DNA from 2 places in the Bacillus salitolerans genome. Region 2 is predicted to be linked to the other one. Evidence: a T-box and tRNA genes for the amino acid it is inferred to sense, from the RefSeq annotation. Region 2 holds a T-box; the other holds one or more tRNA genes.
The links. A T-box is a leader RNA that pairs with one kind of tRNA and senses whether it is charged. The one in region 2 lies ahead of ACFSCX_RS03310 (glycine--tRNA ligase), so its partner is inferred to be a tRNA-Gly.

Region 1 (11,812 bases), on a different contig from region 2:
TAATGCATCTTGATATAATGACTCTACTCCAAAACGCTTTTCAAACATACCACGAGGAACCTTACCTTTACGGAAACCAGGTACATTTACCTTAGCTACCACTTTTTTGAATGCTGCGTCTAAACCTTTATTAAAAGTATCAGCATCTACTTCAATTGTTAAAATTCCTTCGTTACCTTCTAACTTTTCCCATTTAACAGACATTTATACTTTCCCTCCACTATCTATTTACTTAAGCCTATCAGGAATGATATTTTCTTGTCCAATTTATTAACACAATCACACAAGTTTATACCCCCAATTATGTATGGCTAGCTGTATGGTTTGCAACCATTCTATTATAACATAGGATAAAGTGAAACTTCAATCAGTGGGAGTTTTTCTCTCCCCTCTAATTGTTAGTTGAATCTATCTGGCTTTAACGGGCAGTTACTCCCTCCTATGATTCCAGAAATCTACTTTCTTTGAAATAGGGATAATAATGCGGGTTAAAAACCTTTCAAGTAATGTTACTATTTACTAGTTAAAAAACTTCACTTACAAGGTAAATTCACAGACAAGCTTTGTCTATTTATACTGTATCTTTTGTTAAACAGTTACATGCCTATATATATGAGATTTCCTCTATTTCTCTTATACGACTACTTGAAAATAGTAAATCGTTTATAGTGATTCCATAGAGAACTGTTAATTCGTCTAGATCAACATCTATACCGTGTGTGTCATATCCTACTTTATGCAAGCCTGCTGACCATAAATTCGGTTGCTCTGGTTCTGGAATAAATGGGTACATTACTAGTAAATGACGGTGCCACATGTCCTTCACGAGCTCAAAGAGACTTGGGTTTTCATTCCCTAATGCTTGATCTAGTGATTGAAGAACACGTAAGGTAAAAGAATGGGAAGGAACTTCATGTAGCTCAGTTGTCTGAACATCCATGGTCAGTCCAAACTTTTCCACCTTTATATTCCTAACGATACCTTTTTCTACATACATTTCAAGAATCGCTGTTTTTAATAAAGGATGCTTTGTGTCATCAAGCAAAAATTCTTCTAATGTTTGATACGCATAGGAAATGTTTTGCTTTTCATTACGTAATGCTTGAATAATATTCCACTGATCAGCAATCGAAACATCATCTACTAATAAGCCAACATCGATTAATGCGTTTTCTTTATCGTCATAGCGAGTCATTTTTCTACTGAAGTCTAATAGCTTATAGAAATTTTCAACTGTTTGAGAGGGAATTTTCCCTTCTTGTAGTACTGCCTCAATGGTTGTTTCTACTTCATCATACTTACGTAACTGGATTAATATTGTTAAGTAAATTTGTAATACATCATAATAATCACCAATATCTTGCTTTAACATAAGCTGACATTTTTCTTTCGCTTCCTCTAGATGTCCAAGCTCAAATAAACAGACGACTATTCCAAGATAGACCTCATCTATTTGTTCCTCAAGAGGTAAGGCTTGCTGAAGCAAATCAAGAGCCTCATCAAATTGTTTATGTTTGATCGCATCCATTCCTTTTTCGAGTATACGTTGCTTTAAATTAGGAAAGGGGACTACGTTATGATCTTTTTCTCTATTTTCCATGATAACTCCCTTAACCAGTTGATTTTCAGATTCAGTTTACCAACATCATTATATAAACACAAGTATCGACTAAGTGAGGACAAAGTCAAAAGATAGACAAAAGGCGCCGTGCGCCCCCTTGAGCCTAAGGAAGAGCAAATGTTCCTAAATGAGAAAAAGGGTGCTTTTCCCTTTTTACTCATTTAGGGTTATTTGACCTCGTGTGGCTTGGTGCTGGAGCTGGATTCCAAGTCACGAGCCCATTCTCTTGCTGAAAACTTTTATACTTTCTAAATAATTTAAAAAACCCTTTTCGATTACGAAAAGGGTTTTAGCGCCACAGGGGCACATACAATATTGAGAAAAAAAACGAATATATAAAAATTTATGGATGAGGTTGTTGTAAAATATAACGCAAACTACTCAATCTCCACTACCAACAAGCAATCTACATATTTTCAGTAGATGTCATAAGCTTCTTTTTTTAAAAATCTCTTGGAAAGACTGACTTTTTACACATACACCTTATTAACTTCATCCTTCTTGAAAAGCTCTTTATTGGAAGGAATACATCTGCTTTTAGTTTGAGACGAAAGTAATCCATTTTTATCAAAATCCTCAATATCTAAATACATATCCATTTTTTATACTATTTTTTGTGATGAATATTCACTTATATTTTCAATCAATTTGTTATAGAGTTCTCTTTTTCTCACAACTAGTCCCATGACATTTTTACGTGATACTACAAGGAAGGTGCTGTCAATTTTAGTGATTATATTAATAGTATGATGACTTCCTTTTAAAAAAGGATCTACACTTAATGGTTCACCAATATCAATTTTGCTATTTTCTGCCAAAAGGTCACCCTCAAGCAGAATAAATAATTCGTTATCAAACTCACCTTTTGTAATGATAGGATCCCCTATCTTTGAATGTATAAGAACAGCACCCTCTAAAATAAGCAGAATTTCATCATATGAAAATGATTCAAATACTGAAATATTTTGAAATCCAACTAAATTGTTCACAATTTCATAAACTGAATCTGCTGATATTATTTTTGAACAATATTCAGGTAAAGTACTTAATAAATTTCTTTTAACAGAATGGTCATTCAAATTATTTTCTATTTTGCGCCCAATCCTCCATAGTGGAGATGAAATCTCTTTTAAATACTGTCTATCTCTAGGAAATAATAGTAATGGTGCAAGAAACCCTAGCTCCTTGTCTATATAATGATGACGATACCGAATAAAACCAAGTCTTTCATATAACCTGATTAAAGATGGTGCACACGTAATAAAATTCATTTGTACTTCGAGATCTAAAAGTGTCTGGTATCCTAATTTAACCAGTGAAAACATTACATTTGTACTTCTATATTCGGGGTGAATCAATAGCTTACTAACTAATCCTATTTTAGGATTGTTGTCAAATAATCCTGGTACAGCCATTCGTTCATGCCATACATTATCGAACTGATGAGCAAAACCTACATTTAACCGAATGCATCCAACAAGCTTTGTTCCATCTAATGCATAATAATTAATTCCCCACTCATCATATTGATCGAAAAGCTGTTCTGTACTAGAATGTATATTCTTTTTCATTTCTGTAGCATATACCATGTATCTTAAATGGTATATCTCTTGTAATTCGTTTGTAGAATCTGCTTTATGTAGAGTAATCATTCTTAATACTACTCCTCCAAAATATTATCTTTTAACTCCAGAAACAAAAAATACACTAACGACACCAAAATAATTCTCATTTTTCATAATCTTCTTTAATTCATTAAATTGGTCAACATCGTCTTTATTTGTTAGTAATTCTTTCTTAAAGCTTGTTGTTAAATCAAAAAAGGCGTCAAGACCAATTTGGTTTGAAGTAACAGGAAGGATGGTAACATTAATTTCTTCAAAACCAGCCTCAATCAAGAGATTTCTAAGTTTTTTTCCTATTAAACGATCTCCACCTCGCTTTTTTTGCTGTAAAATCACTTTTTCTTTAATTTCTATAAAGGAGTGTAAAGGTGGATGTAGATGAAGAAAATCCTCATCAATGTCAAGAATACATAGTCTACCGTTTTCCTTTAGGACATTAGATATTGACTTAAGTGCTTTAACTGGTTTTTCTAAATGCTGAAACAAAAACCTTGCATAAGCAAAATCAAATTTTTTAGATAAATTAATTTCGTAAACATCCTGTATAGAAAAAACAGTAGATTGATTATTAGAGTTTGCCAATTCTTTAGCTTTAGAAATTAATTCAGGATTATTATCAACTCCTAAAAGAGATGTCGGCTGACATCTATCTGCTAGTAAACTCGTCGTAAACCCTGGACCACAACCTACATCAAGAACATCAAGATGAGTTGACAAACCATGCTTCTCTAAAATTCCTAATTCAATATCTTGTACAGCACTTGCTTGGAGCTTAAGCCGGTCTAACTCTTCTTGTTTTTCTGCGTAAAAATACGATTTATTATTATTTTCCAATGATATTCTCCTTCATTTTCAGTAAGTGAATTTCACCATGTTATATATTGGATAGAATGCTAGTTGATGCTAGATTATATTAAATAAGCTCGCTCCAAATTAATTAGAACGAGCTTGAATGATGGTTTTTCTATACTTTATTATGTTGGTCTAACTACTGGTAATCTTGGATCTAAAACCTTAACAGTAGCTTCTTCTTCAGCAACTGGAGTTGCTGTTACAGCAGTTACAGCTAAAGCTCCAATTACTAACATTCCTATTAAAAACTTTTTCATAGTCTCACCCCCTTATAACGGTTATTCGGATTAAAAACTTCTAAATCCTTCAATATATGTAAAGTTCCTAGTGATTTCCAAATAATTCCCGATGTATAGGTGAAACATTCCTAGGAATTCCCTAATAATTCCCGATGTATCATCTCTAATTCAGCCTCGGTATAAAGGTTCAGAATAAACCACTTAATTCTGTAATTCTCCATCATAAGAGAAAAAAGAAAAGAACCCCTCTCAAATGAGAAGGGCTAATTATTATTAGTCTGCATCAACTATAGTACTAGTGTGAATTAGGGTTGGACTAGAAATAATCCTACCTTGAAGCATTAGCTCCCCAACCGTAAACTCTGCTCAAGAGCAACTAAAAAGTTCTATCCTACTACTAGGTCATCGATTAGGAAGAGAGATAAATTGCTTGTTAGATAGGTACGTTTAGTCGGATCTCTTAACCCTAATTGTCTGTAGCTTTTGTCCCTCAAGAGTAAACTGTCCCATCTGAGTTGATTTTATAAAATGAGTCAACATCAATTTTGCTATCTTGAATCGGCAAGAATTATGCAGGGTCACAGAGGCTTTATTACGATTCAAACTATCACTAAACATTTGAAGCGACTACTATATAATAATAAGTTGTATCATACATTACAGATAAATCCTGAGATGCTGTGCCTGTTAATCGTGTAACTACTTCTGAATATAGCCCACCAGAATACGTCATTCACAAGCGTCTTGTTATATATAGGAGGTTCCTATCAACCATGTTTCAGTTCGAGATGAGAAAAGCATTATTGAAAAGGTTGAGAAGATGGTGATATAACTTGTCTAATAAATAAATTTTAGATCTTTTCCTATCAAATTCTTTAATATTCCTACACAAAAGAAAAACACCCAAAAACGTTGATTTAACAACGTTTATGAGTGCTTTCACTTATCCAAAACATTAAATGACGTCCCAGGAGAGATTCGAACTCCCGACCGACGCCTTAGAAGGGCGTTGCTCTATCCAGCTGAGCTGCCTTATATATCGCTATTCGTTCACGTTCATGTATAACGGTCATTTGTCGAACTTAGACCGTTATCGCTTATCCCCATTATAAAAGAAGTATGTTTCATTATCAATTAGGATATGTAATTTAAAATGAACTAACAAACAAATGTCGATATTATAAAAGACCACCTCCCAATACATTCAAGTGGTCTCCTACACTACCCTTTATCCTTCCATAACTTCATATATTGCCTATAATCAACTAGAAATTCCTTTATTGAATCTTTAGCTTCCGATACATAACCTAAAATGGTTTCCACAGAACAAGAAGGATTACCATATCCATTTTTGGCTTCTTCATATTGGTCTACAAGTGCCACAATTGTTCCGAACAATAAGCTATCTATGTAATCATAAGAGATATAAGCTAAATCATTCATCATACTGATTGTTTCATCTTCATTTTTTATTTCCCAACTGTCATAGATTAAGCTAAGTAATATATTAGTTGGCTTATTCTTTTCAACCGTTCCATCAATTTCCCCTAACAAATCAACCATTCTTTTTTTGTCTTTTACTAATGATATATCATAAAAGACAGAAGGAATATCATTAACATCCCTTTCCTCAATGATATTGTCAATCCATTGGATAACTTCTTCCACGTTAAAGAACTTTATTAGTAGTCCTAGTCTATATACCTCTGCAATCGTCTTAACATCCATTTATGCACCTTCTAATTTATTTAAATGGTTTTAATGTCCTTCCTAAATTCTTTTCAAATTCATAAGATTTGTCCTTTGTAATAGCACCCATGTATTTAATTGATTTCTTTAAAACCTCTGAATCATCACCTATTCGTGCAAGTATAGTAACTACTAAGACATTGTCTATGTCATCATCTGTACTCTTCGCCATTCTTTCTAAGATATCAAATACCTTTGTATAAGGTCAATGTTCTCTTCCGCTTCTATATGAGCAATGAGGAAAGGGTTTAAAACATTTCCAAATAAATGGTGAAGTCCAGGCTGTTCTCCATTCCACCACTCTATTTCCTTTGAGCATAGTTTAATAATATGTTAATAAATGGTTTAGCCGAAATTGAATGGTTTACTAACACATTAGTCGGATTCATAGGTTTACCGTCTAATCCATTCAGCATTGGCACACCTGCTTCTAACAATTCTTGTTCTAATAAATCACTATACTCATTTCCTGTTTTCTTAATCATAATATCCTCTTAGTTAACCTGTTATTTTATTTGGTTTGCTTCAAATCTCTTTGCTATTACAAATGATTCTCCAAATTCAAATATTTTGTAGCTATATTTGCCTTGTAATGACATCAAGAGCATCTGAAATTAATATAGACCTACTTAATACATTCGTTTGCTTAATAGCCTTTGGTGCTTCTTTAGAGGTAGTAGAACTCCCTTCTAAAATCTTTCTCACATCTACATTTACTTCAAATATTCCTTTTCTTTTGGTCATACAAAAAACCTCCTATATCGAAAGTGTGTAAGTCGATATACGGTGTAATTACTTACATGACCGTTATACTGACCGTTTCACTAAACGATATAGAAGGTTGATTTGACGGGCATTGCACCCGATTTAGTTAGCGTCCCAGGAGAGATTCGAACTCCCGACCGACGCCTTAGAAGGGCGTTGCTCTATCCAGCTGAGCTACTGGGACAAATTACTATAAAACTTTTTGGAGCGGGTGATGAGAATCGAACTCACGACATCAGCTTGGAAGGCTGAGGTTTTACCATTAAACTACACCCGCATTTTCACTCTGATATTTAAGAAATCAATTATCAGCGACAGATATTATCTTAACAAGATTAAAATCAAAAGTCAACAACTTTTGATATTTTTTTGCAGAGGAGAACAGAATCCCCTCTACAGAGTATAAGTATAGCATAATTGTTCTATTTTTTCATGCTCATGATCGTAGAAAATTACCGACACATTTCGATTAATTAGCTCAAGTATGCAGTAGGTTCGTTCCTTTCTGCCTCTTGGTAATCGAAAACTGCCAGGGTTAATCATCAATATTCCGTCAATCAATTCTGATCCAGCAAGATGAGAGTGTCCAAAACATACAATATTAGCCCCTACCTCATCAGCACGATAGCTAATATTTGCAAGTGACATTTTCACATTATATAAATGCCCATGTGTTGCATAAAGCTTAAACTCTCCAGCTTCCTCTAAAAGATCCTCGGGAAAGTTCTCTAAATCACAGTTACCTTTTACAACTAGAAAATTCTCTAAAACCTCATGGACAGCAGGTAGTTCAGAGTCTCCACAATGAATCATTAGATCAACCTTACCCGTGTACGCCTCTGCAACTTGCCTTAGTTCGTTCTCTAATCCATGTGAATCACTAATTAGTAAAACTTTCATATTTAATATCCTAACCTTATGTTCTTCATTGTTTCTTCTAACTTCCTTAAGGCATTTGCACGATGACTAATTTCATTTTTTTCTTCTTTTGTTAGCTGAGCCATTGTTTTGTTTTTTTCCCTAACGAAAAAGATTGGATCATAGCCGAACCCGTTATCTCCAATCGGCTCTTCTGTAATAAATCCTTCACAAGTTCCTTCCACCGTAATGGTATCTCGACCAGGAACAGCTAAGGCAAGGGCACAATGAAAACGGGCAGTTCTATCTTCTTCCTTTACTCCATGAAGCTCCTTAAGCACTTTGTTTAAGTTATCTTCATCATTTTTATGGTCACCAGCATATCTAGCTGAAAAAATTCCTGGCTTTCCCCCTAAAGCATCTATTGAAAGGCCAGAATCATCTGCTATAACCATTGTTTGGAGGATGTCAGATATTCCTTCCGCTTTCAGAATTGCATTTTGAACAAATGTTGTTCCTGTCTCATCAATATCTGGACTACTCGGAATTTCTAATAATGAAATTACTTCATAACCCTTCCTCTGAAACAACTGTTTGAAATCCTGTACCTTGCCACGGTTTTTTGTTGCCACAATTACTTTTTTCAAAAAAGTTCATCCTTTACTTGTTATTCAGGATTATAGATGCAATTTGTTCACCAAGGGTTTCCTGTTGGAGGGTGATTAACTCTTGTATGCCTTTCTCTCCAAGATCGAGCAGTTCATTCAATTGTTTTCTTGAGAATGTCGCTTCTTCACCAGTACCTTGCAATTCAACAAATTCTCCTTTTCCAGTCATGATAATATTCATATCTACGTTAGCCTTCGAATCCTCTATATAGTTCAAATCTAAAATAGGTCCAAGTTCTTCGTCAATACCAACCGAGGTTGCAGCTAAGAAATCATAAACTGGTAAGCTTGTCAGAACCTTCTTCTCCCATAATTTCGATAATGCTAGTACTAACGCAACGTAAGCACCTGTAATAGAAGCCGTTCGAGTACCTCCATCCGCTTGAATAACATCACAATCAATCCAAATCGTACGTTCACCTAGCTTCTCTAAATCTACGATAGACCTTAAAGCTCGTCCAATGAGACGTTGAATTTCCATTGTACGTCCAGTAACTTTTCCTTTACTAGATTCCCTTATATTTCTTGTTTCAGTTGCTCTTGGTAACATTGAATATTCAGCCGTAATCCATCCTTTCCCCCCATTCCTCATAAAAGGAGGTACCTTGTCTTCAATACTAGCAGTACAAATAACCTTTGTTTCTCCTACTGTGATTAATACAGATCCTTCTGGGTGTTTTATGTAGTCCTTTTCTATATGTACTTCTCTTAATTGGTGTCGTTCTCTTCCATCAACTCTCACGTAAAACCCTCCTTAACATGGATTCGCTTCCATAGTATAGCCATCATCTGACAAATAAACGTACAAAAATCGAATAAAAAGAGGTAGCAATTTGCCTACCTCTTTTATAAGTATATGTTATTTTTTCCTTAATAGCCAACAGTTAGCAAATCTTAAAACTCTCCTGTGTTAACACTAGAAGGTCTTGAAACTGGTTCAAGTAAAGATTCGCCTGAATCCGTTAAGAGCTCACTATTTCCATTAACTTGGATTGCCACACTCTCAACACCAGGCTGGTCGGTTAACGAAAATACAATAGAATTGAGAACATGCTTAGAGATAGCTGTTCCTTCAAGATTTCCAAGGATTGATTCGTTAAAGTTTAATGTAACAACACCATCTTCATAGGTAGGTTCAGAAATTAACTTTGCCTCTGGATTAAACTCGGATAGCAAACCAGAAATTAATCCTGGACCTTCAATCAGCTCGTTAACTGCCGTTACAATCTTATCTTGCCCCATCTCTTCAACTCTTCTCGTAACCGGCACATAATAGACATTATCTCCTTGTTGCGAAAGGAAATAGAGGGTTACCAATTCACTATCTAACATATCAACAACCCCAGAGTTATCAAGGTTAATTCCATCCTCACGACTTAAACCTTCATTATTGATTGGAGTATTATTCACAGGCATAACGGTTTGATCATGACCATTAATTCTGATTTTAACATTTTTCACTGAATCAAATTGTGTGAGTGTCCACGTAATGGCTTGTAGGATTCTCATTTCATCTTCAGCTTTATAGTTTGTGAATTCCTGTGAAAAATCAGCGACAATTGTACCATCTTCCAATAAATTTGTTTGAACCTGTGTATCTGCTGGAAGCACCGCTCTAAATCCGTCAGGTAACATGTTACTGATCGGCCCGCCATCTACTAAGTATTCAAGTACCTGCTTTGCTGCACCCTCTGATTTAGGTAAATCGAAGGTTTGAGGAACAACATATCCATCGGAGTCAATTAAGTAAATTTCTCTTGTAACCGTTTCTGTCGTCGCCTCATCATTATTCTGAACATTTGAATTTTCTTCAGTTACCGTTGTCCCATCTTCTACATACGTTACATCTTGAGGAGGATCGATTTCTTGCATCGCTTGATCTCCCCCGAATAATCCACAACCAGAAAGCAGCACAGAAGATGCAATCATGGTTGAAGTTACTATTTTTGCTTTTGGTAATTTAGACATTCCAATTCCCTCCCAAGGTAGTTTGTACTACTATATATACGAGCTTTTTTAATATTTAGACCGCTTGTCACATATTTTTTAAAAAAACTTAAGGGATTAGAATGCAGTATAAGAACAAAAGGCTCAGTGCACCCCGTTTAGCCTAAGGCACAGCAAATAACCTGTCATGAAAAAAGGGTGGTTTTCCCTATTATTCATGACAGGTTATTTGACCAAGGAAAAAGTGATTTTTTCTTATTCCCTCGAGTAGGATGAAATGGCAAAGATCGTCGCCATTTCATCTTGGCTGAGCGCTGGAGCCGGCTGGATTTAGCGGTAACATTGTATAAACTAAACACCAGAAACCTTTACTTTCCTAACTAAAAAATATCCATCACGTTAATTGTATTACTTGTATTTTGTCTATATTTTGTTGAAACAGCTTACTAGCTACTTTTTGAAAAGCCTCTTTCGGACCTGTTGTTAAAAATTGATGAGTCTTTTTAGCAGATCTATTAAGGAGCTGGTTATGATAGAGAATCGTACTTACTTCCCTTGCTGTTTCATCCCCAGAACTGATTAACGTTACTTTCGAGCCTAATACTCTCTTTATTAGGGGAGATAATAATGGATAATGAGTACATCCAAGTATAAGCGTATCCATACTACTTTCTAAAAGTGGCCGTAGCTCTTCCAATACTACGTCCAGAGCTTCTTCGGATTCAAAATCTCCCGATTCCACAATTGGCACAAGGTTTGGACAGGCAAGACTCTCAACAGCTATTTCATCACTAATAGAGTTCAGTGCGATTTCATATGCACGACTCTTAATAGTTCCAGCCGTCCCGATAACTCCAATCCTCTTATTTCTTGTTACTTTTACTGCAGACCTTGCACCTGGATGTACAACCCCTACTACTGGAATGGATAAACTATTCTGAACCTCTTCAAGAACAGCAGCAGTTGCCGTATTACAAGCAATTACTAGCATTTTGATTTCATATTTCTCTAAATAATTCGTCATTTCCCATGTGAATTTCTTTACCTCATCTTGAGGTCTAGGACCGTATGGGCATCTCGAGGTATCACCTAAGTAAATGATTTGCTCTTTTGGCAATTGTCGCATTATTTCCTTTGCAACAGTTAATCCACCTACACCTGAATCAATGACACCTATTGGTCTATTCAAATAATCGCCTCATTCTGTTTTCATTTCTTGATGTAGCTTGCTTAACAGCTTTTCTAAAGAAGAAACCTCCTCGGTAGAAAACGTACTTAATACTTGAGCTAAATAATTTTGACGTTTTTGAATTACCTCCTCAATGATACGTGCCCCCTCGTCTAAAAGGTGAATTCTGACGACTCTTCGATCATTTTCATCCTTCACACGTACAACTAGCTCGCTTTTTTCCATTCGATCAATTAAGTCGGTAGTCGTGCTACACGCTAAAAACATTTTATTAGACAGTTCGCCTATTGTCATATCCC
Region 2 (11,812 bases):
TATGGAATTATGTACATCGGATAGAAGATGGTATATGGGATCCAAGAGGAAAACGAGCATTATTTGAAGGGTTAGATATACAAAAGCCTAAAATCTTATTTTTAGGAGCTGCTGAAGGCTATGAAGCCATGCAATTGGCGGCTATGTATCCTGGAGCTGAAGTCGTTTTAGTAGATTATGATTCGTATTGCCGTGATTATCGGTTTGCAGAATTTCCTGAATCATATCCATTTTTAGGTGTAAATCCTAGAACTGGTGGTCCAAAAGTTTGGTACAAATCAGATATGAACATAGAGTACGTAGTGGAAGATATTCGAAATCTTAAATATGGAAAAGAATTTGATATTGTCCTAAGTGTAGGTTTATTAGAGCATGTACCTGATGAACATAAAGAAGAAATTCTAGATATGCATCGAAGATTTCTAAAGCCATCTGGATACCTCATCATGACAACTCCACGTGATCAATTAAAGTCGAGACTTTACTATAAAATAATGGCTGATGTAATGAATCATACGTATCGAGAGCTAATGAATATAAAGCAAATGGGTTTATTTGTATATGAATCTGGTTTTGATATACTTCGTCACGGTTATATTAAAGTGCATAATGGAATCATTGCAAAAACTAGATAAGTATAATTATAGAGTTTATATGCCTATCGATTGTAAAAGTCGATAGGTTATTTTGTAGAATTTTATCTATATAAATTACTTGAATTTTCTGACATAAGTAGTATCATAGAGGATGAGGATTTACATACCGAATGGTTAGTAATTATTTACCCCAAAATGTAAGCGTATTCATAACTCTTAAATCAAGTTATCTAGTGGTGTGAAGATAAGACCTATTCTCTCACACTCTAAATAGATAAAGACACAACATGAAAAACATCCTTCGTTTATTCGTAAATAAAATGCTTGGAGGAATGTAAAATGAGTCAAAAACCTTGGTTAAAGATTTACCCTGAACACATTAAAGCAGAAATTGAAATACCCAAAAAAAGCTTACCTCAAATGTTACATGAAACATCGAAACAATATCCACAAAACATCGCACTCTCTTTTTACCACAAAAAAATGACCTATTTAGAATTATCTACCTTAGTAGGAGCATTTGCTTCAGCTCTTCAATCCAACCAATTTTCAAAGGGTGATAGAGTAGCCATCATGTTACCGAATTGCCCACAATACGTCATCTCATATTATGGTACTTTAACCTTGGGTGGGATTGTTACACAGGTTAACCCTATGCTCGTAGAAAGAGAGTTACAGTATATCTTACAGGATTCCGGTGCTGAAACAATTATTATTTTAGATGTATTTTATTCACGTTTGAAGGCCGTTCAATCAGAAACAAATGTCAAAAATGTGATAGTAGTCAGTTTACAACCTTCTGAACACTCTTTTGCACCGGATTTCTTGTTTGATGAGTTCATGAGATCAGGTAATGGAAAAATTAATTATATCGATATTGATCCACATGAAGATGTTGCCGTACTCCAATATACAGGTGGTACAACAGGACGTTCTAAAGGAGCTATGCTGACTCATGCCAATTTAGTAGGTAATATCCTGCAATGTTTTGAGTTTTTTAAGGATGATATAGAGTTTGGACAAGAGCGCTATTTAACAGTTATTCCTTTATTCCATGTTTTTGGAATGACTGTATGTATGAACTTTTCTATTTATACGGGATCTAATAATATTATGCTACCGAGATTCGATCTTGAGGAAGTATTGAATACGATAAAAAATGAGAAGCCCACGATATTTCCAGGTGTTCCAACTATGTATGTGGCGATAACAAATCACCCTGAAGCTGAGAAATATGGGATTGATAGTATTCGGATGTGTAACAGTGGTAGTGCTCCTATGCCAGTCGAGTTATTGAGAGAGTATGAACGAAAAACTGGAGCAAAAATATTAGAAGGATACGGTCTATCTGAAGCATCACCGGTTACCCACTGTAATCCTATATTTGCAGAGAGAAAGCCTGGAAGTATTGGAATAGGGTACCCGTCAACGGACTATATGGTGGTAGATTTATCAACTGGAGAGCATGAAGTTCCTCCAGGTGAGTTAGGCGAACTCATTATTAAAGGTCCGCAAGTTATGAAAGGGTATTGGAATATGCCGGAGGAAACAAAAGAAACTTTACGTAATGGTTGGCTGTTTACAGGTGATATTGTTAGAATGGATGATGAAGGTTATGTTTATGTTATCGATCGCAAGAAGGATATGATCATCGCAAGTGGATATAATGTATATCCCCGTGACATAGAAGAAGTATTGTATGAACATCCTGCTGTTCAAGAAGCAGTCGTGGTTGGAATTCCTGATGAATATCGAGGAGAAACCGTTAAGGCCGTTCTAGTTTTAAAAGCAGGAAAAGAAGCAACTGAGGAAGAAATAATTCAATATTGCAAAGAAAACATGTCATCGTACAAAGTCCCAACAGTAGTTGAATTTCGAAAAGAATTACCGAAAACAAGTATAGGAAAAATTCTCCGTAGAGTGATAAAAGAAGAAGCTTCACAGAGAGTAACCAAACAGTAAATAGACTGAAAAGTAGGAGCATGCTTGATATTAGTACACAGAGAGAATGAATATTCTTCATTCTCTTTTGTTTTTTATTGTAGAAGGTGCTAAAAGCAGCAAGTTTGCAAGTTTTACAGATACTAAATGAAGGAAGAAGTGTGGAAAGTCGTTCTATTGAACTATTTATTTTTTAAAAAATAGGACTTTAGAAGATTGAAAATATAGTTAACTAAAAATGGGATTTACTGTATAATCATTTCAAATAGGATTCACCTCCACCTTAAAGACAATAAAAAGAGAGAAATAGTAAGGGAGGTAAGCGTAACAACAATGCATAATTCTATCTTAAATACAATTTTTACATGTAAACCTAATGGGACGATACTCTATGTTTCGTCTACTTGTATAGAATTATTAGAATATACACAAGAAGAATTGTTAGGTTTATCATTACAAGATTTTATCCATCCAGAGGATCGATATTTAGTCGAGAGCTTTTTTCATATACCAGAAACAAAAGAATGTACTGGGCGTCTAAAAACAAAAAAAGGTCCATTTGTATGGACTCAGTTTTCGATTTCTAAAATATATAACCGTGATTATAAGATTGTTGAAATCATTATTGATACAAAGATTATGCTACCTAAACTACAAGTTGAACAACCGACTATTAAATGCGATAGTGTTTTCAATGATGTTAACATTAAAAATCATTCTATATATGAGCTCATAGAGGAAGCCCCATTTGGGGTTATGATTAATAAATTTGGAAAAATTCAGTATATGAACAAAGAGACACAATCTTTACTCCATATTGGTGATCGTAAAGACTGGATTGGTCAAACTGTTCTCCAATTTATTGATGAAGAGTATCAAGATGTTGTGAGAAGTCGTATTGAACTTATTCAACAAGGTAAAAATGTTGGTGTAAATGAACAGAAGTGGAAAAGTGTTGAGAATAAGGAATTATTTTTAGAAGTAAAGGCGACTAGGGTCACCTTAGGTAATGAGTCATATGAATACGTAGTTTTAATGGATATTTCTTCTAGAAAACAGTTTCAAGAAGTGTTACAAATGAGTAGAGAACGCTATAGAAGGCTAGTGCAAAATTCCATTGATACGATAGGGGTTATAGTAGAAGATGAATGGGCTTTTATTAATGATTCAGGAGTTACCTCATTTGGTGCTAAATCCTATTCAGATATAGTTGGGCAGTCTATTTTTGATTTCCTCCATGTGGATGACCACGAGGCAATCAAGAAAAAGATCGAATTCGTCTTGCAGGAGAACAAAGAGATTGGACTGTCTGAAACAAAGTGGCATCGACTTAATGATACAATTATGCATGCCGAAATGGTTGCAATACCGGTAACTTTTCAACTAAAAAAAGGGGTTCAGGTCATTATCCGAGACATTAGTGAGCGTAAGGAAGCAGAGAAGCTTATGCTTGAATCTGAAAAGCTATCAATTGCTGGTCAATTAGCAGCGGGCATTGCCCATGAAATTAGAAATCCATTAACATCAATAAAAGGATTTATTCAACTAATGAAGTCAGGTGCTGTCGAGAAACAACAATATTATGAAATCATTTCAGCTGAATTGAATCGAATTGAGATTATTTTAAGTGAATTACTCATGTTAGCAAAACCACATAGTAGAGCATTTAATGAAGGAGATATCATTCAAATTCTAAATGATGTAATCTTTCTATTAGAGACTCAGGCAAACTTACATAGCGTTAGCATATCCCTCGAGTATGGTCAATTAAATGAGACCATAATCGTATGTGATGAGACTCAACTAAAGCAAGTATTTATTAATCTCATAAAAAACTCTATTGAAGCCATGCCAAACGGTGGGAATGTTCATATCAAAGTAAGTGATAGGGGGATGAATCAAATTCAAATCACTTTTAAGGATACGGGTATAGGGATGCCGCCATCATTACTAAATAAAATTGGAAGTCCATTTGTTACGACAAAAGAAAACGGAACTGGGCTTGGACTAATGGTAAGTTTCAACATTATTAAAAATCATAAAGGAAATGTCAACATTGTAAGTAGCGAAAATAAAGGAACAACCTTTACAATTGAATTGCCAAGATCATAAAAAATCGCCATCTTTTCAATAGAAATGGCGATTTTTTTTGCTTAAAAAGAAATTATATGTTTTGATTGTATCTTATTACAATGCGCTTTAGTCATCCGGCTCCAGCGCCCAGCCCCTTGAGGTCAAATAACCTGTCATGAATATAAGGGAAAGGTCGCCCTTTTCTTCATGACAGGTTATTTGCTTCTGCCTTAGGCTAAACGAGGCGCCCTGAGCCTTTTGTTCTGAAAGAAAGGATAAAATACAGATTTCGTGTTTTGTATCGTCTATCTAGATTACCTTATATGCGACAGAAATCGTTCCAAACGGTCCATTGCTTCTACAAGTATCTCCATTGAATAAGCATAAGACAGTCTTACATAGCCTTCACCATATTTTGAAAAGGCATCACCTGGAACCACCGCAACACGAGCTTCTTCTAGTAATCTTACAGCAAAATCGAATGAAGAAAGTCCAAATTTTTTAATGGATGGAAAGAAATAGAAGGCTCCACTTGGTTTTACTGTTTCAATTCCCATCGATTGGAGGCGATAATAAACATACTCCATTCGTTCTTGATAAACTTTCTTCATAGATAGGGCATCATCAATACCATTCGTTAAAGCTTCATATGCAGCCTTTTGTGAAATAGTTGTTGCACAAGAAACATTATATTGATGTACCTTTAATAAATGCTTGGCTAAATATTCTGGGGCAAATAGTAAGCCGATTCTCCATCCCGTCATGGAATGTGATTTTGATAAACCATTTATCACAATCGTTTTTTCTCTCATTTCATTGAAATGAGCAATTGAGGAGTGAGGACGATCAAAAATTAATTCACTATATATCTCGTCTGATAGGACAAATATATTTTTGTCTTTTAAAAGGTTTGTAATCTCTCCTAGCTCTTCGGTAGTTAACGATGCACCCGTTGGATTAGATGGGTATGGTAATACAATACACCTTGTTTTTTCTGATAAGTGAGGTTCAATTAAATCAGCTGTTAATTTAAATTCATTTTGGGTCGTGTCTATAAGAATAGGCTTTGCTCCACAGAGATGAATAATTGGTTCATATCCTGGATAAACAGGCCCAGGTAAAAGGACTTCGGTGTTAGGTTCAAGGATTGTTCTAAACGTACAATCGATTGCTTGACTAGCCCCAATAGTGACAATTACTTCAGATGTAGGATTATATACTAGGTTATATTTTTTTTTGACAAACTCGGCAGCTGCTTCCCTCAGTTCTAGGAAACCTGCATTATGTGTATAATTTGTAAAGTTTTCTATGATTCCATTGATTCCTGCTTGTTTCACATGTTCTGGTGTTTGAAAGTCAGGCTGTCCGATAGTCAATGAAATAACATCTTCGTATGTAGAAACCATGTTAAAAAATTTACGAATTCCAGATATTTGAATATTTTTGACTGTTTGATTAATTAAATGCTCCACGTTACATCGCTCCTATGTAATACTGCCTATCATTTTACCATGTGGGACATAAAAGTCATACTTTTTCCTTTGTGAAAAGAGAATAAGAAAGAGATAGAAGTTACCCTTCTATCCCTTACATCATTTTGTTAAAACTGGAGCTTTTCTTCAATATAAGATTTAAGCTCATTTATTGTTATTCTTTGCTGTTCCATAGTATCACGGTCTCTTATTGTGACAGTATGGTCCTGTTCTGAATCAAAATCATATGTGATACAGAAAGGAGTCCCAATTTCATCCTGACGGCGATAGCGTTTTCCGATTGACCCAGATTCATCGTAGTCTATCATGAAATATTTGGCCAGTTCAGAGTATACGTTTTGAGCTCCTTCTGATAATTTTTTGGATAATGGAAGAACAGCTGCCTTAAATGGGGCGAGTGATGGATGTAATCTCATTACTGTCCTAGACGTACCATCCTCAAGACCTTCTTCTTCATAAGCATCGATCATAAATGCTAAAGTTACACGATCTGCTCCTAAAGAAGGCTCAATACAATATGGTATATACCGTTCGTTTGTTTCCTGATCAATATAGTTGAAATCTTCACCAGAGAACTGTGCATGTTGCTTTAAATCATAATCGGTTCGTGAAGCAATTCCCCATAGTTCACCCCAACCAAATGGAAATTTATATTCGAAATCGGTTGTTGCATTACTGTAATGGGAAAGCTCATCATCTGAGTGATCTCGAAGACGAAGATTCCCTTTATTAATTCCAAGCGAAAGGAGCCACTCGTTTGCAGTCTCTTTCCAAAAATTAAACCACTGAAGTTCTTCTCCGGGCTTACAGAAAAACTCTAACTCCATCTGTTCAAATTCTCTTGTGCGGAATGTAAAGTTTCCGGGAGTAATTTCGTTCCGGAAGCTTTTTCCTACTTGGGCAATACCAAACGGTAATTTCTTTCTCATGGACCTTTGCACATTTTTAAAGTTTACAAATATTCCTTGTGCTGTTTCAGGGCGAAGATATATTTCGTTGGTGCTCGTTTCTGTAACCCCTTGGAACGTTTTAAACATTAGGTTGAACTGGCGAATAGTTGTAAAGTCTTTGCTTCCGCATTCAGGGCACGAGATTTCATTTTCTTTAATAAGTTCCTCCATTTTCTCAAATGGCAATCCATCTACAATAATCTCTTGTCCTTTTGCTTCAAGAGCATTCTCAATTAGTTTATCCGCTCTATGTCTTGCTTTACAGTTTTTACAATCAATCATCGGATCATTAAAGTTGCCTAAATGGCCAGAAGCTTCCCATGTCTTTGGGTTCATCAAAATCGCTGCATCTAATCCTACATTGTATGGAGACTCCTGTACAAACCTTTTCCACCAGGCTTTTTTAATATTGTTTTTAAGTTCTACACCTAGTGGTCCATAATCCCATGTATTGGCCAAGCCTCCGTATATTTCAGATCCCGGGAATACGAATCCTCTATGTTTTGCATGAGACACTACTTGTTCCATTGTTTTTGTCATAACGATTTTCTCTCCTTTAAAATAAATAAAAAACTCTCGTCTCTAGGCCACAATAGCCTAGGGACGAGAGTTATGTTCCCGCGGTTCCACCCTAGTTGGTTTGAAAAAACAAACCCTCTTTTCATAAAATTCGCTCAGGATCGCCGTTTCTCCATTCATCATCATCAGGCTTTCACCATCCCTGATTCGCTATAGATGATTGGAATAGATACTATTCATCCGTCACAGCAACTTATTAATAGAATTTCATATAAACATAATATTACCAAAAAATAAAAATGATAGTCAATGTTTAATCAAAAACATTTGTGTATTTAAACAGGATATGTGTAAAACATAGTATAAAGGAGGCGAAATAAATGGGGCGAAGAAATCGAAAGCTGTTAGTACCAGAAGCTAGGGATGGATTAAATCAGTTGAAATACCAAGTAATGGAGAATGAGGGGTATCACATTCACCCCCAAAACAACAAGCAGCTGAATCTAGAGATTGCAAAAGAGCAAGGAATACAAATGAACCGTTCATATAATGGGGAAATGACTGCTAAAGAGGCAGGGAAAATTGGTGGACCGATTGGTGGGAAGTTAGTGGCTGAATTAATTAGGATGGGGAAAAATCAGCTTAATAAATAAGGTGATAGACGAGGATTCACACAAGCGAATCCCCGTCTTTATGAAATATATCTTCTTCTAAACATATATAAGTTTGTAATAAATAGCGAAGGAATTATAGTGACCCATAGCTTTTCGCTATTTTCTAACTTTTTGAAGAGCTTTTTTTAATGTGATTGATAGAATAATATACAATAAGATGATTGCTACTACTGTTACCATTCTCTCGTGAATGGAACCGTCAGCTAAAAGTACCGGGCCTAATCCAAAGAATGTAACTAAGATATATAAGAAAACAAATAAAATATACAAAAACCACTTCATTACGATTCCCCCAATAATTGCTTCTTATAATAAGTAACGTCATATTAAGATAAAAAGTTACATTGTCACATTATAATTTGATAAAGTTATTGTAGAAGATCATACACAGCTGTTTTGACAAAAACTGAAACCTTCTATATATAGAATGCGTATATATTATAATAAAGGAGGGGGACTCTATGGTACACGATCCTTTTGGAGGGCCACCAGCGTTTTTTAATTTTTTTATGGTTGTCATTCCAATCTTGGTAATAGGTGGGTTTATTTTTATTATTGTAAAAGGTCTTTCTACTTGGGCAACTAATAATGCTTCCCCTGTATTAGTAGAACGAGTGATAGTAGTATCCAAAAGAACAAAAGTTTATGGCGGGGGAGAAACGAATGCTCGAACAGCTTACTTTGTCACTTTTGAATTCATTGAAAGCAAAAATCGCCTTGAGTTACAAGTTTCTGGACAAGAGTCAGGATTACTCATAGAAGGGGATATTGGAGACCTAACATATCAAGGTACGAGATATAAAGGATTTAATAGAATTCAATAAAGGAGAATGTAAATGAGTTATAATGTAATTATTTATACACAAGAAACATGTCCTCCATGTCACGAAGAGAAGCTTTGGTTTAAAGAGCATGGCATTCAGTATGAAGAGAGAGATATTCGAAAGAATCCAGAGTACCTTGATGAAGTGATTCAATTAGGAGCTGCTGCCACACCAGTCACTGTTGTTAAATCAGAAATAGGAGAAGAGGTAATTTACGGATTTGACTATGAAAAATTATCCAAGCTGTTACAAACTTAAATGGGCCGCATAGGCTCTTTTTTTGTTAAAGATTCTTTGTTGAATAAGTAGATTTGCTTCATATCCAATAAAGTTTATTCTTTTGGATAAAAAAGTCAAAAAAAATTAAAGGATTTTGAATATGTGTTCACGAAGCTATTAATAATAGATAAAGATTAAAAGAATGAGTGAATGGGGTATTCGATGGAACAATATTTAGTAACAGCAAGATTACTGGACGCTCAAGATCCGTTAGCAAGTTTTCGAAACGAATTTTATTTGAAAGATCAAACTATTTATCTAGACGGAAACTCTTTAGGACTATTATCAAAAAGAGCAGAAAAAAGTTTGATAGGGGTTCTGAATTCTTGGAAGGAACATGCAATCGATGGTTGGATGAAGGGTGATAATCCATGGTTCTATCTTTCAGAAAATTTAGGTAATCAGATGGCGAAACTGATTGGTGCCTATGAAAATGAAGTCATCGTTACTGGTTCAACAACCGTGAATTTACATCAAATGATTGCTACTTTTTTTCAACCAACGAATCAGAAAACAAAAATACTTGCGGACGAATTAACGTTTCCTTCAGATATTTATGCAATCAAAAGTCAGCTTGAATTAAATGGTCTGAGTCCTGAGAAACATCTAATCCAAGTGAAAAGCCAAGATGGCTTTACTTTAAAAGAGGATGACATAATTAATAATATGACAAGTGATGTTAGCCTCGTCATATTGTCATCTGTTCTATATCGTAGTGGTCAACTTCTAGATATTAAGAGATTAGTTAACGCAGCTCACGAACGTGATATTATCATCGGTTTTGATTTAGCACATTCTATTGGTGTTATTCCTCATAATTTTCAGGAAAGTAAGCCAGACTTTGCTTTTTGGTGTAATTATAAATATGTCAATAGCGGCCCTGGATCTGTTGGAGGGTTATATGTAAATAACAAGCATTTTGGCAAAGCACCTGGACTAGCCGGATGGTTTAGCTCAAATAAGTCTAAGCAATTTGATATGAAACACACACTTGAGCATGAAAATCATGCTGGGGCTTACCAGATTGGTACACCTCATCTTTTAAGTATTGCACCATTAATAGGATCGTTACAATTATTTGAAGAGGCAGGAATCCAAAATATTCGAGAAAAATCGTTAAAACTTACAGATTTTCTGATGCAATTAATAAAAGAAGAGCTGGAAGAATTTGAAATCATCAATCCTACTTTGGAAAATGAGAGAGGAGGACATGTTTGTCTTCAACATGAGGATGCAGCGCGTATTTGTAAAGCGTTGAAAGAAAATGAGGTTATTCCAGATTATCGTGAGCCGAATTTAATTAGACTTGCTCCAATTGCCTTTTATACATCATTTGAAGAGGTATGGGAAACTGTAAAAAGATTGAAACACATAATGGATACAAAAGCATATGAAAAGTTTAAAAATGAACGGGAGATTATCGCTTAATAAGTAGCGTTGGAGGTATATATGGGTTGGATAGATATTTCAATGCCTTTGAATGAAACCACGGCTGTTTGGCCAGGAGATACAAGGTTTCTTTTTTCATTAAACTGGTCGAAACAACATACTGGATCAGTAAATGTAGGTAAGATAGAAATGAGTACACATACCGGGACTCACATTGATGCACCCTATCATTTTGATGACAGTGGTAAAAAAATTCATGACTATAATTTAGAAAGATTTATAGGTAATGCTCTTGTAGTTAGTTTAGAGACTAAAAAGAGTATTTGTATCGATGATGTAGTTGACATCGATACTCAAGGTGTCGAGAAATTGTTACTTAAAACGAATGCATGGAAGGATAGGTCCATTTTTCCAGATTCTATTCCCTGTATTGAACCAGGAGTGGCAGAGTGTTTAGCTAGGAAAGGAATCAAATTACTAGGACTAGATTTGCCTTCTGTCGACCCAATCGATAGTAAGGAATTGGTTGCACATCATGAGCTCGCTTCACAGGATATTCTGATTTTAGAAGGATTAGTCCTTAAGGATGTAAATCCTGGCCACTATGAAATGGTAGCAGTTCCCTTGTCAATAAAAGGTGGAGATGCAAGTCCAGTTCGTGCTATAATTAGACCTTTATAATTTTCTTATGATTTATTTAAATTAGTTTAACATATGGACAGTAAAAAGTAGAAAAAGGAAAACTTTACCGAAAGGAAGGACGACGCTAAGGCAATGGGTCTATGTTGTAGAAAGACGATAAGTTCCTGGCTATCAAGTTTTACACATATTACTTCCCCTTTTGGTAATGTCCCTGATCCCATTTAGATTGGAGGATGTTATCATGTTGTATGAAAAACGTGAGCTTTTAAGACGATTAGAAAAATTTAATAAACTTATATTAACCGAGCAAGACCACCCAAGTTCTGTCACAAGCTTTGTAAGCTTTTTTAGACAGTTACTGAGGAGCTCGATTCCTAGAGAATTGTTACCGGTCCGTGAGCTTGTTACTATATTAAAATATGAGAAGCCCAA

Region 1: it encodes a tRNA-Gly, which carries the amino acid that the T-box ahead of ACFSCX_RS03310 (glycine--tRNA ligase) is inferred to sense. The anticodon was not compared.

Annotation. Positions count from the first base shown of each region.
Region 1 covers NZ_JBHUEM010000004.1:42,310-54,121, reverse strand. The annotation lists gene tig (trigger factor) at 1-204, opposite strand, end outside; gene ACFSCX_RS05405 (tetratricopeptide repeat protein) at 605-1,600, opposite strand; gene ACFSCX_RS05400 (GNAT family N-acetyltransferase) at 2,224-3,273, opposite strand; gene ACFSCX_RS05395 (class I SAM-dependent methyltransferase) at 3,298-4,080, opposite strand; gene ACFSCX_RS05390 (hypothetical protein) at 4,221-4,355, opposite strand; tRNA gene ACFSCX_RS05385 (tRNA-Arg) at 5,304-5,366, opposite strand; gene ACFSCX_RS05380 (hypothetical protein) at 5,559-6,065, opposite strand; partial or broken gene ACFSCX_RS05375 (DUF7674 family protein) at 6,082-6,273, opposite strand; gene ACFSCX_RS05370 (hypothetical protein) at 6,389-6,571, opposite strand; gene ACFSCX_RS05365 (hypothetical protein) at 6,663-6,830, opposite strand; tRNA gene ACFSCX_RS05360 (tRNA-Arg) at 6,962-7,035, opposite strand; tRNA gene ACFSCX_RS05355 (tRNA-Gly) at 7,055-7,128, opposite strand; gene ACFSCX_RS05350 (metallophosphoesterase family protein) at 7,245-7,751, opposite strand; gene ACFSCX_RS05345 (XTP/dITP diphosphatase) at 7,754-8,356, opposite strand; gene rph (ribonuclease PH) at 8,370-9,119, opposite strand; gene ACFSCX_RS05335 (GerMN domain-containing protein) at 9,272-10,345, opposite strand; gene racE (glutamate racemase) at 10,719-11,513, opposite strand; gene ACFSCX_RS05325 (MarR family winged helix-turn-helix transcriptional regulator) at 11,523-11,812, opposite strand, start outside.
Region 2 covers NZ_JBHUEM010000003.1:339,784-351,595, forward strand. The annotation lists gene ACFSCX_RS03290 (class I SAM-dependent methyltransferase) at 1-635, shown strand, start outside; gene ACFSCX_RS03295 (long-chain-fatty-acid--CoA ligase) at 936-2,558, shown strand; gene ACFSCX_RS03300 (PAS domain-containing protein) at 2,871-4,649, shown strand; gene ACFSCX_RS03305 (aminotransferase A) at 4,925-6,082, opposite strand; gene ACFSCX_RS03310 (glycine--tRNA ligase) at 6,211-7,593, opposite strand; T-box leader at 7,650-7,828, opposite strand; gene ACFSCX_RS03315 (small, acid-soluble spore protein, alpha/beta type) at 7,953-8,225, shown strand; gene ACFSCX_RS03320 (DUF6954 family protein) at 8,343-8,528, opposite strand; gene ACFSCX_RS03325 (DUF2500 domain-containing protein) at 8,708-9,070, shown strand; gene ACFSCX_RS03330 (glutaredoxin family protein) at 9,083-9,328, shown strand; gene kynU (kynureninase) at 9,512-10,777, shown strand; gene kynB (arylformamidase) at 10,799-11,419, shown strand; gene ACFSCX_RS03345 (hypothetical protein) at 11,622-11,812, shown strand, end outside.